2 regions of the Pseudazoarcus sp. NS34 genome follow, and region 1 is predicted to be linked to the other one. Evidence: predicted binding sites of a transcription regulator. Region 1 holds the regulator's gene; the other holds the start of a gene.
The links. Region 1 encodes FNR, which switches genes on or off when oxygen is low (the NO sensors DNR and NnrR bind a similar motif). Its sites were predicted from a motif close to TTGANCTAGNTCAA; they were not measured.
Positions count from the first base shown of each region.

Region 2: coxB (cytochrome c oxidase subunit II) is a predicted target of FNR. The motif match lies at 1,886-1,899, and genes of this name have one in related genera.

Region 1 covers NZ_BAAKIZ010000001.1:139,786-145,893, forward strand. The annotation lists gene AC6H0N_RS00675 (NAD+ synthase) at 1-366, opposite strand, end outside; gene AC6H0N_RS00680 (MliC family protein) at 547-912, shown strand; gene AC6H0N_RS00685 (GNAT family N-acetyltransferase) at 1,041-2,177, shown strand; gene AC6H0N_RS00690 (heavy-metal-associated domain-containing protein) at 2,183-2,392, opposite strand; gene AC6H0N_RS00695 (sulfite exporter TauE/SafE family protein) at 2,441-3,142, opposite strand; gene hemN (oxygen-independent coproporphyrinogen III oxidase) at 3,207-4,598, opposite strand; gene fnr (fumarate/nitrate reduction transcriptional regulator Fnr) at 4,734-5,453, shown strand; gene AC6H0N_RS00710 (universal stress protein) at 5,790-6,108, shown strand, end outside.
Region 2 covers NZ_BAAKIZ010000002.1:552,058-558,165, reverse strand. The annotation lists gene AC6H0N_RS09130 (MFS transporter) at 1-104, shown strand, start outside; gene AC6H0N_RS09125 (DUF3833 domain-containing protein) at 101-631, shown strand; gene AC6H0N_RS09120 (SDR family NAD(P)-dependent oxidoreductase) at 631-1,404, shown strand; gene AC6H0N_RS09115 (nuclear transport factor 2 family protein) at 1,401-1,826, shown strand; gene coxB (cytochrome c oxidase subunit II) at 2,160-3,359, shown strand; gene ctaD (cytochrome c oxidase subunit I) at 3,478-5,067, shown strand; gene AC6H0N_RS09100 (cytochrome oxidase small assembly protein) at 5,136-5,240, shown strand; gene AC6H0N_RS09095 (cytochrome c oxidase assembly protein) at 5,240-5,803, shown strand; gene AC6H0N_RS09090 (DUF2970 domain-containing protein) at 5,826-6,023, shown strand.

The sequences.
Region 1 (6,108 bases):
GTCGAAGACCGAATAATTCGGCAGCAACTGCTTGAGGTAGGTGGCCTCCACCCGCCCGTCGCGGATCACCGAAGCAGCGTTGTAACAGCGCCCGTCCTGCATGTGCGGGTGCCCCAGCACCAGCACCACGTCGGCAGTGGCCGCCGCGATACGCGCGACCTCACGCTCGCACGCACGGTAGAAATCCGGGCGCAGCAAGAGGTCTTCGGGCGGATAGCCGGACAGGGCCAGTTCGGGCGTGAGCAACAGGCGGGCACCGCCGGCGCGAGCCTCGGCGAGGGCGTCGAGAATGCGTTCCGCGTTGGCGGAAACGTCGCCTACCATCAGGTTGAATTGGGCGACAGCAAGGGCTAGCGATTTCGTCATGAGTGTAACTATACCGGCTTCCCCCATGCCGCAGAATGCACCATCCGCCCAGGCCGGCTACACTGCGAGCACGGCCTTCCGGAGCAGGCAGTGTTGCAAAAGTGTTCGCTTACACTTTCCCGACCGCGTCCGCTTCGACGACAGCCCTAGAATCGAAAAACGGCTATTGGAGCAAACGTGATGCACCGCACCCCCCTCATTCCCGCCTTCATCTGTACTGCACTCTTTATCGTAGGTTCGGCCCCGGCATTTGCCGCAAAACCCGATTCATCGAAGCAACAGCTCGACTTCGAATTGGGCAGCGGAAGTTACCAATGTGAATTCGGACAGAGCGTCGACGTGCAACGCGGCGGGCGCGAGCAGGGATCGATGCAGATCAGCTGGCAAGGGAAGCGCTACAATCTGGCACGTGACCCGTCGGAGTCGGGCCTGCCCCGCTATGAGGATCGTCGCAACGGTCTGGTCTGGATCGATCTGCCGTGGAAGGGTGTTCTGCTCGACGGACGCACCAACAAGCCGCTGGCAAACGAGTGCAAGACCGTCTGACACGCCCGCAGCACTGATTCCCCCGGCCCGCCCTACGGCGGGCTTTTTTATCACCGGAGCGCCCCGCCACCTCGCGCACGGCAACCCGCAGGATGGCCGGGAACGAGGCCTTCACCAACCGGATGGACATGAGCGCTTCGCTGACTGCACGCATCATCCCCAACATCGCCGAAATTGACGCTACCGCGTGGGACGAACTAGGCGACGGCGCCTGCTGCGTGTCACACGCCATGCTGTCTGCGCTGGAGGATAGTGGTTCAGTCGGAGAAGGCACCGGATGGCACCCACGCCATCTGCTGCTACACGACGGCGCCACGCTGGTTGCAGCAATGCCGCTGTACGAAAAACTGCATTCATACGGCGAATATGTATTCGACTGGGCCTGGGCCGATGCCTACCAGCGCCACGGTCTGGCCTACTACCCGAAGTGGCTCTCGGCCGTACCCTTCACACCGGTGCCCGGCCCACGCCTGCTCGTCCGTGACGCGAGCTACCTCGCCCCACTCGCGCGAGCTGCACAAATGATCGCGGCAGAATCCGGCATGTCCTCGATGCACGTGCTGCTACCGTCGGAAACCGAGGCGAGCGCACTGGCAGACGCCGGCTTCATGCTGCGCAGCGGCGTGCAGTTTCACTGGCACAACCGCGGCTACGGAGGTTTCGAGGATTTCCTCGCCGGCCTCAATCACGCCAAGCGCAAGAAAATTCGCCAGGAACGACGGCGAGCCGCGGAGCACGGCTTGGAGCATGTGTGGCTCGATGGCCACACGGCGAGCACAGCGGACTGGCAGTTCTTTCATCGCTGCTACGCGACGACCTACGCGATGCATCGCTCGACGCCGTATCTGACGTCGGACTTCTTCGCACTGCTGGCAGAGCGCATGCCGGACAACGTGCGTCTGCTGCTCGCCAAGCGCGACGGCTCGCCGGTGGCAGGGGCATTTTTTCTCAAGGATAAGCACGCGCTCTACGGTCGCTATTGGGGCGCCGCCGAGGCCCTGCCCTTTGTGCACTTCGAGCTGTGCTATTACCGCGCCATCGAATACTGCGTCGAACACGGCATTGCGCGCTTTGAAGGCGGCGCTCAAGGCGAGCACAAGCTGTCACGGGGGCTGGAGCCGGTCATCACACGTTCCGCGCACTGGCTGCGCGATGAACGCTTCGCCGACGCGGTGGACCGCTTTCTGGCGCGCGAAACCGAGGGGATTGGTTTCTATCTGGATGAGTTATCCGAGCGCTCGCCGTTCAGAGTCGACACCCCCTGATCAACTCAGGGCGCAGCGTCGAATCCTGCGTCGGTGATCGCCTGGCGCAAGGCCTCGACGGTGACCTGGGCCGGGTCAAACTCCACGCGCGCCTCAGCCTCTTCCAGACACACTTCTGCGTCGTAGACGCCCGGCAAGGCCTTCAGCACACCGGTCACATTGCGCACACAGCCACCGCAGCTCATGCCGTCTACGCGAATCGTCACTTCACTCATGCCTGCCTCCTGCGTTGACTTCACATTGCACCGCAACAAAATGCGGCGTCAGCATATCACGCCGCTCCACAGCTGCCCGCCAAGATGCGGCGCATGGTAGAGCCCGAATACGCCGAAACCGAGCACCAGCAGACCGGCGACGACACGCACACGACGATCACGAGTGAGATCCCGAAAACGCTTGAACAACATGCCCGCGAGCATCAGATTGGGCAATGTACCGAGGCCGAAAGCCAACATCAGGCCGGCACCGCGGCCAGCCGAGCCGGTGACCAGCGACGTGGTCAGCACGCTGTAGACCAGGCCACAGGGCAGAAAACCCCATAGCAGACCGAGCGGCAGCGCTCGCCCGACGGTACGCGCCGGCAGAAAACGCGTCGTGAACGGCTGGACGCGCCGCCAGATCACGCCGCCGGCCCGCTCGACCGGGGCAAGCAACTGGGTGATCCCCGTCAGGTACAGCCCGAGCAGGATCAGCATGATGTTGGCGGCCACGTACAAGGTGAGCTGCACCGGCAGCACATCGCCAAACAGCATGCCGGCGCTGCCAACGGCGCCGGCAAAGCCGCCCAACGCGGTGTAGGTGGCGATGCGACCGAGGTTATAGGCAAGGTGGATGGGCCACTGACGCGCGGTTTTGCCGGGCATCTGCACCGACAGCGCACCGACAATGCCGCCGCACATGGCGACACAATGCGTGCCGCCAAGCAGGCCGACGAGAAAGACCGCGATATAACCGGTTTCGGGCATTAAGAAGGGGAAAGCAACGACGCGAGGCGCAAGTATACCCGTCTGCGTCGTTCCGGACCTCGGCTCAGATCACGCGAGAGTAGCGCTTGCGTTCGCGGTCGGCGCGCAGATAGCGGTCGAACACCATGGCTATGACCCGCACCAGCATGCGCCCGGCAGGCTGGACGGTGATCCAGCCGTCACTGATCGCCAGCAGACCGGCGACCTCCATTTCACGCAGATCGGACAGCTCATCGGCGAAGTAGTCGTCGAAGCTGATCAGGTGCGCGATTTCGATGGACTCGATCGACAGTTCGAAGTGACACATCAGTGCCTGGATGATCGACCTGCGCAGGACATCGTCCGCCGACAGCTGGATACCGCGCATGACCGGCAGTTCGTCGCGGTCGAGCGCGTCGTAATAGTCGTCGATGACCTTGTGGTTCTGCGCATAGATCGGTCCGATGCTGGCGATGGCCGACACACCGAAGGCCAGCAGATCGCACTCGGACTGCGTCGAGTAGCCCTGAAAGTTGCGGTGCAGGCGCCCTTGACGTTGCGCCACGGCGAGTTCGTCGTCAGGCCGCGCGAAGTGATCCATGCCGATGAATACGTAGCCCGCCTCGGTAAGCCGACGGATGGCCAGTTGGAGAATCTGCAGCTTGCCGTCGGGACTCGGGAGCAGGGCTTCGTCGATACGTCGCTGCGGCTTGAAGATGGCCGGCAGGTGAGCGTAGCTGTAGAGCGAGATGCGATCCGGCGCGAGTTCGATGACCTGCTGCAGCGTGCGGTTGAAGCGGGTCACGGTCTGCCCGGGCAGACCGTAGATGAGGTCGATGCTGACCGAGCGAAAGCCGGTGGCGCGCGCCGCGTCGAGCACCAGTTTGGTTTCCTCGAAGCTCTGGAGGCGGTTGACCGCCTTCTGCACCTCGGGGTCGAAGTCCTGCACGCCCAGACTCATGCGGTTGAAGCCAAGCTCGGCGAGCAGCGCGACGGTTGCGAAATCGACCTTGCGCGGGTCGACCTCGATCGAGTACTCGCCGCCTGGCTTGAGCGTGAAGTGCTCGCGCACCGAAGCCATCAGGGCGCGCATTTCGTCGTGCGACAGGAAGGTCGGCGTACCGCCACCCAGGTGCAGCTGCGTGACTTCGCGGCAGCCCTCGATGTGCGCCGCCTGCAGCGCGATCTCCTTGGCCAGATACTTCAGGTACCTGGCCGAACGGCCGTGGTCCTTGGTGATGATCTTGTTGCAACCACAGTAGTAGCAGATGGTGTTGCAGAACGGGATGTGGAAATACAGCGACAGCGGACGCACCACCCCGCCGACGCTGCGCTTATGCAGCCACTGCTCGAGCGCCTGCGCGTCGAACGCCTCTACAAAGCGATCGGCCGTAGGGTAGGATGTGTAGCGCGGCCCGCTGACGTCAAAACGACGAATCAGTTCGGGATCGAAGACCACCGGTTTGTGGATGTCCATGAGTGCTTTTTCCTGCATGGACCCAACGATCCCGGATTCCGGTTCGGGCTGCTTTGACGTGTATCAAACGCAGGCGTGAACGACGCCTCATGCCCTACGGAGCGGCCCCTGGCAGTGACGAAAGCGACGGTTCAGATTAGCGCCCCCGCGATACGTGCGGCCTGCTCGCAGTGCAATCTCCACGAGCTGTGTCTTCCGGTGGGAATGTCCGCCGAGGAAATCGAGCGGCTCGACAAGCTTGTCGGCGATCGACGCAAGATCCGCAAGGGACAGAACCTCTATCGGGCAGGCGACGCCTTCGACGCCATCTACGCCATCCGCGTCGGCTGGTTCAAGACGGACGTGCTGCTTGAAGACGGGCGTGAACAGGTCACCGGCTTTCAGATGACCGGCGAAATGCTCGGACTCGACGGCATCAGCACCGAAACCCACAGTTGCAACGCCGTCGCGCTGGAAGACAGCGAGGTCTGCGTACTTCCGTACAGCCAGCTCGAAGGGCTCTCGCGCGAAGTCGAAGGCCTGCAGCACCAGTTTCACAAGGTCATGAGCCGCGAGATCGTGCGCGATCACGGCGTGATGATGCTGCTCGGCTCCATGCGGGCCGAAGAGCGGCTGGCCGCTTTCCTGATGAATCTGTCGCAACGCTTCAATGCGCGCGGCTTTTCGCCCGCCGAGTTCAATCTGCGCATGACGCGTGACGAAATCGGCTCCTACCTCGGACTCAAGCTCGAAACCGTATCGCGTGCCTTCTCACGCTTCCAGGATGAAGGCTTGATCACGGTTCAACAGAAGCACATCCGTATCATCGATCTGGCCGGTCTGCGCCGCTTGGTTCAGCAATCCGGCAACCGCTGAGGCTCTCGCCTCACTGCAGCGATTCGACCACTCCGGCTTCGGCCACCCGCACTGTCCACCCGACCGCGCATCGTCCAACGCTCGCGCGGCGGTTCTCTCACCGTGTCCATCGGACATTAATGGGAGCGCGCTCAAATCAGACATCCGCGTCCGCAGGCTCTCTAGCGACGCATTCCGCCCGCCCGAATACCTGCCACTACGGCGCACGACCGATTGCCTCCCCGGCTGCACAGCGAAACTCGATCTGCATCAAACCTGCGGGGACATTGCCTTCCGCAAGGGCTTGCGGACGGTGGCTATAATGGTGTCATTCCAATTCGGTCTCGGAGTTGCGCCATGTTCCAACACATTCTTGTCCCGACAGACGGATCCGAACTCTCGCAGGCAACAGTCGAAAAGGCTGTCCGTTTCGCCGCAGAGATCAGCGCCCGCACCACCTTCTATTACGCGCAGCCCGATTTCCCGATGCCGATCTACGGCGAGGGTGCGCTGATTGATCCGACCACGCCCGAGCAGTTCGCTCAGTCGGCAGCCTCGGAGGCCAAAACCATTCTGGCGCGCGCCGAGGCTGCGGCGAAGGCTGCCGGGGTCTCAGCAGACACCGATTCGGTGGTGTGCGAAGTGCCTTATGAAGGCATCATTGAAGCCGCCGAGC
Region 2 (6,108 bases), on a different contig from region 1:
TGGCGCTGGTGTACGCCGGTTTGCCGTGCATTGCCAAGCTGGCTGCGGCGGCATTGCTTTGGCGGCTCAGACATGAACTCGATTTTGAAGGACGACTGCGATGAAAAAGATTCTGTGCATGCTGGCCGGCGTGGTGGGCCTGACCGGTTGTGGATCGGTGGACGTGCAGCGTTATGCCGGTGAGCAGCCGACGCTGGACCTGCGCGAGTACTTCAACGGCACGCTCGACGCTCATGGCGTCTTCCAGGATCGCTCCGGCGAAGTGGTCAAGCGCTTCCACGTGCTGATCGAGGCGAGCTGGGAGGGTGATGTCGGCACGCTCGACGAGTACTTCACCTATTCGGACGGAACGACCCAGCGTCGCGTCTGGACGGTCACACGCCACTCAGCGAGCCGCTATACCGGCACGGCAGGCGACGTCATCGGCGAAGCCTTGGGCGAGGCGGCGGGCAATGCGCTGCGTTGGCGCTATGTGCTGGAACTGCCGGTAGGCGACAAGGTGTACAAGGTTGATTTTGATGACTGGATGTTCCTGATGGATGAGCGGGTGATGCTCAACCGCTCGGCGATGAGCAAGTTCGGCGTGCGTCTGGGCGAGGTCACGCTGACGTTCTACAAGCGGGACTCGTGATGTCGCTGAATCGTCCGATTCGGGACTGGACAGGACGCCGGGTGTGGATTGTCGGCGCATCGAGCGGCATCGGCGCGGCGCTCGCTGAGGAGCTTGCTGCGCGCGGTGCGCTGCTGGCGCTGTCGGCCCGCAAGCGAGCGACGCTTTACGAGGTTTCACAGCGCTGTGGCGGGGCGCTGGTCGTCCCGATGGATGTGACTTGCAGTGCCGACCATGCGCGCGCCGAGGCCGATGTGGTGGACGCCTTGGGCGGCATCGATCTGGCGATTTTCAACGCCGGCACCTATCAGCCGATGCGGGCATGGGAGCTGGATGTAGCTGCCATCCGTCTGACGGTGGAAACCAATCTGATCGGGGTCATGGAAGGCGTATCCGCCGTCACTGGTCGCATGCTTGAACGGGGCGAAGGAGCAATCGCCATTGTGGGCAGCGTGGCCGGCTATGGTGGTTTGCCCAAGGCTGCCGCATATGGCCCCACCAAGGCCGCGCTGATCAACTTCGCTGAAGTGCTGTACCTTGATCTGGCGCCGCGCGGTGTGGATGTATTTGTAGTCAACCCCGGCTTCGTCGAAACGCCGCTGACGGCCGCCAACGATTTCCACATGCCGGCGCTGATCCCGGCCGCCGAGGCAGCACGCAGAATCGTCGCAGGTTTTGCGAGCGGCGCTTTCGAGATCCATTTTCCGCGCAGGTTCACGCTGGTGCTGAAGCTGCTGTCGTTGTTGCCGCGCCGGCTCTACTTCCCTCTCATGCGCAAGATCACCGGCCTATGAATGACGTGCTTGATCGTCTCGTGGACTTCTACGAGAACCTGCAGCCCGACACGCTGCGGGAGGCCAGCCAGCTGTACGCCGAAGATGCCCGCTTCAAGGACCCTTTCAACGACGTGGTCGGTCACGTGGCCATCGTGCGCATTTTCGAGCACATGTTCGCCAACCTCGACTCCCCGCGCTTCGTGGTCACAGACCGGATCGCCAGCGGCCACCGGGCCGCACTTGAGTGGACCTTTTCCTTCGTGATGTCTGGGCGCCATCTCGAAGTGCGCGGCGCGAGCGTATTGCTTTTCGGAAATGACGGAAGGGTAAGTGTGCATCGCGACTATTGGGACCCTGCCGAAGAGCTCTACGCAAAGCTGCCGGCGGTCGGCGTGGTGTTCAGATGGCTGCGGCGTCGCATGTCTGCAACGTCCTCTTGACGGTCTCAGAATCCGCTCTGGTGGCCGTTTGCAAGGCTTTGGGGCGAGGTGCACGACTTTTGATCTGGATCATGGACGAGGCCGGAAGAATCGCCTTGCCGCGCCGAAAGTGCTTGTGGCACACTCCGCCACGGCATACGGAAAAGCGCGCCACTACAAGATTTCGAACGAAACATGGTGCGCAGCCAGTCCATCGCGTCAGGAAGTCGGGGAACGACCTGGAAAGACGGAAAGTGGGTTAGGGGTCGTGCCTCGGTAGTACTTCTTCGTGGTCCATCGCTGAAATGGCGAGGCCCACGCGCAGCGGAATAGCGTTTTCCGTGCAATGCGTTGATGTCTACACGGGGGAATTGGGGCATGAGTCTTTTCGGTCGCCTTGCAGCGTCGGGCCTTATGCTTGTAGCGGCGCACTCTGCGTTCGCTCAGGCGAAATACAATCTTCAGGAACCGGTCTCATCGGTTGCTACGCAGATCTACGATCTGCACACCCTGATGTTGGTCATCTGTCTGGTGATCTTCGTCCTGGTGTTTGGCGTGATGTTCTATTCGATCTTCGCGCACCGTAAGTCCAAAGGCGCCGTCGCGGCGCATTTTCACGAGAACACTACGGTCGAAGTGCTGTGGACCATCATCCCGGTGTTCATCCTCGTCGGCATGGCCTGGCCGGCGACCAAAACCATCATCGACATGCGTGACGCTTCTGCGGCTGACATCACGATCAAGGCGACCGGTTACCAGTGGAAGTGGGGCTACGACTACGTAGTCGGCGAAGGCGAAGGCGTGAGCTTCGTGTCTACCATGAGCACGCCGCGCGGCCAGATCGAGAACCGTGACTCCAAGGGCGACAACTATCTGCTAGAAGTCGATAACCCGGTTGTCGTCCCAGTCGGCAAGAAGGTCCGTGTGCTGCTTACGGCCAACGACGTGATTCATGCATGGTGGGTGCCGGCTCTGGGCGTCAAGCAGGATGCGATCCCCGGCTTCATTCGTGACGCATGGTTCCGCGCTGACAAGGAAGGTGTGTATCGGGGCGTCTGTGCAGAATTGTGCGGACGTGATCACGCCTTCATGCCTATCGAGGTGCATGTCGTGTCCGAGCAGGCCTACACCGAATGGGTTGCCTCCCAGACACCAGTCGAAGTGGCCGCAAGCGACTCCGCCGTTGCTGAGGTGGTTGCCGAGCAAGCGGATGTTGCGCAGGCGGCGCCTGCGGCAGCAGAGCCTCCCGCGGCTGTCGCTGCCGCCCCGGCGGCGGACGGCAGTCAGTTGTACGCAGCCAATTGCGCAGCCTGCCACCAGCCTAACGGTACGGGCCTTCCGCCGGCCTTCCCGGCCCTGGCTGGCTCTGCTGTGGTCGTGGGGGACGCCGCCGGCGTGATCGAGGTGCTCCTGAAAGGGCGCCCCGGTACCGCGATGGCATCCTTCGCCCGTCTCCCGGACGCGGAGATCGCGGCGATTGCGACCCACGTGCGTAGCAGCTGGGGTAACAACGCAGAAGCCGTTTCGGCTGATGCGGTTGCCGCAGCGCGATAAGGCTTACTAGCTCAGCATCGGGCGCAGGCGTCGCACAGTGACGACGCGTCCGAATCCAGAATTCGACAGCTCAATCTCCGCCGGACAGAGTCCGGTGGGGGCAAGAGAAGGAGGCAGCATGGCGGCGGTTACCCCAGAGCACGCGGACGATCATCATCACGATCATCACGGCCCGACCGGGCTGATGCGGTGGATCACGACCACCAACCACAAAGACATCGGCACGATGTACCTGATCTTCAGCTTTGTCATGTTCCTCGCGGGGGGCGTGATGGCGCTGACGATCCGGGCCGAGTTGTTTCAGCCCGGCTTGCAGGTCGTGCAGCCGGAGTTCTTCAACCAGCTCACGACGCTGCACGGCCTGGTAATGGTGTTCGGCGCGATCATGCCGGCTTTCGTAGGCTTCGCGAACTGGCAGATTCCGCTGATGATCGGCGCCAGCGACATGGCCTTCGCGCGGATGAACAACTGGAGCTTCTGGCTGCTGCCGCCGGCGGCGCTGCTGCTGATTGGATCGTTCTTTGTGCCGGGCGGCGCCACCGCCGCGGGCTGGACGCTGTATCCGCCGCTGTCGATCCAGATGGGCATGGGCATGGACATGGCGATCTTCGCGGTCCACATCATGGGCATCAGCTCGATCATGGGTGCGATCAACATCATCGTCACCATACTGAACATGCGCGCTCCGGGCATGACCATGATGAAGCTGCCGCTGTTCTGCTGGACCTGGCTGATCACGGCCTATCTGCTGATCGCGGTGATGCCGGTGTTGGCGGGGGCCGTGACCATGCTGCTGACCGACCGCCATTTTGGGACCAGCTTCTTTAGCGCCGTTGGCGGCGGAGATCCGGTGCTGTACCAGCACATCTTCTGGTTCTTCGGGCACCCCGAGGTGTACATCATGATCCTGCCGGCCTTCGGCATTGTGAGCATGATTATTCCGACCTTCGCCCGCAAACCGCTGTTCGGCTATGCGTCGATGGTCTACGCCACGTCCTCGATCGCCATCCTGTCGTTCATGGTGTGGGCCCACCACATGTTCACCACGGGCATGCCGACGGTAGGTCAGTTGTATTTCATGTACGCGACCATGCTCATTGCGGTGCCGACTGGTGTGAAGGTCTTCAACTGGATCGCGACGATGTGGCGCGGCTCGATGACGTTCGAGACGCCAATGCTTTGGTCGGTCGGCTTCATCTTCGTATTCACGATGGGTGGCTTCACTGGCCTCATCTGCGCAATTGCCCCGGTGGACATCCAGATCCACGATACCTACTACATCGTGGCGCACTTCCACTATGTGCTGGTCGCAGGCAGCCTGTTCGCGTTGTTCGCCGGTGCTTATTACTGGTTGCCGAAGTGGACTGGCCGCATGCCTGACGAGCGTATCGGCAGGGTGCATTTCTGGGCCTCGCTGATCTTCTTCAACATCACCTTCTTCCCGATGCACTTTCTGGGTCTGGCTGGCATGCCGCGCCGGGTGCCGGACTATGCGCTGCAGTTCGCCGACTTCAATATGTTGGCGTCCATTGGTGCCTTCGGGTTCGGCCTCAGCCAGCTGATCTTCCTGTGGGTGGTCATCAAGGCGGCAAGCGGTGGTGGTGAGAAAGCCGGTGCCAAGTCCTGGGACAGCGCCGAGGGCCTGGAGTGGACTGTTCCCTCGCCGGCTCCGCATCACACGTTCGAGGAACCGCCGGTCGTCAAGTGATGCACGTAGAGCCCCCGTGCGGCGCGGTCGCATGGGGGACGTAAACGGACGTTTGGCAGGATGTGCATATGAGTGACGATAGAAGGGCGAAGAATCTCCGGTTGGGTCTGCTGCTGGCAGCGGTTGCGGTGTTCTTCTTTCTGTATGCGCTGTTCAAGTTCAGGTTGGCGTGATGGGTGAGCGCACTCGTGAGAATCGAAGCATGCTGCGGCGTTTGTTGCTCGCCACGGTAGTGATGTTCGGTTTCGGATTCCTGCTCGTTCCGTTCTACGAGAAGATCTGCGAGGTCACCGGCATCAACAATTTGCTGCAGGCGAACAGTGCGCCGACAAATACCCAGGTGGATCGCTCGCGGTTGGTGACCATTGAATTCGATGCCAATACCCATCAGGACCTGCCGTGGCGTTTCCAGCCGCAGCAAAACGTGCTGAAGGTGCATCCAGGCGAATTGGTTACCGTGGCGTATGAGGTTTCCAATACGCGCGACCACGCTGTTACCGGGCAGGCGGTGCCAAGCTACGGCCCGCAACTGGCGGCGCGTTATTTCATGAAGATGGACTGCTTCTGTTTCACTCAACAGACCCTGCAAGGTGGTGAGTCGCGCACGATGCCGGTGGCTTTTCTGATTGATCCGGAGCTTCCTGACGACGTGAATACCATTGTTCTGTCCTACACCTTCTTCGGCGTTGCCGGCCGTGCGGCCCAGGCGCCGGCAGCGGCAGTGGGCGGAGGCTGATGAATGTGGGCCTGGAGCAGCGATGAATGAGGAGCGAGCAGGGTTCTGGGCGACGATCCGGGCCGTGTTGTGGTCGTTCATCGGTATCCGCAGACGCAGTGCGTATCAGAGCGATGCCCGCTCGCTCGACCCGCGGGCAGTAGTGGTCGCCGGCGTAATCGCGGGCGTGATTTTCGTGCTCACCATCTTGATGGTAGTGAGACTGGTGCTTCCGGACTAACGGGAGCGTGGAGAGAGTGGTGACGGGGGAATCGGTCCGATCACCAGCATGCAGCAAGGCTTCGTCAGAAAGCACAAACACAAGT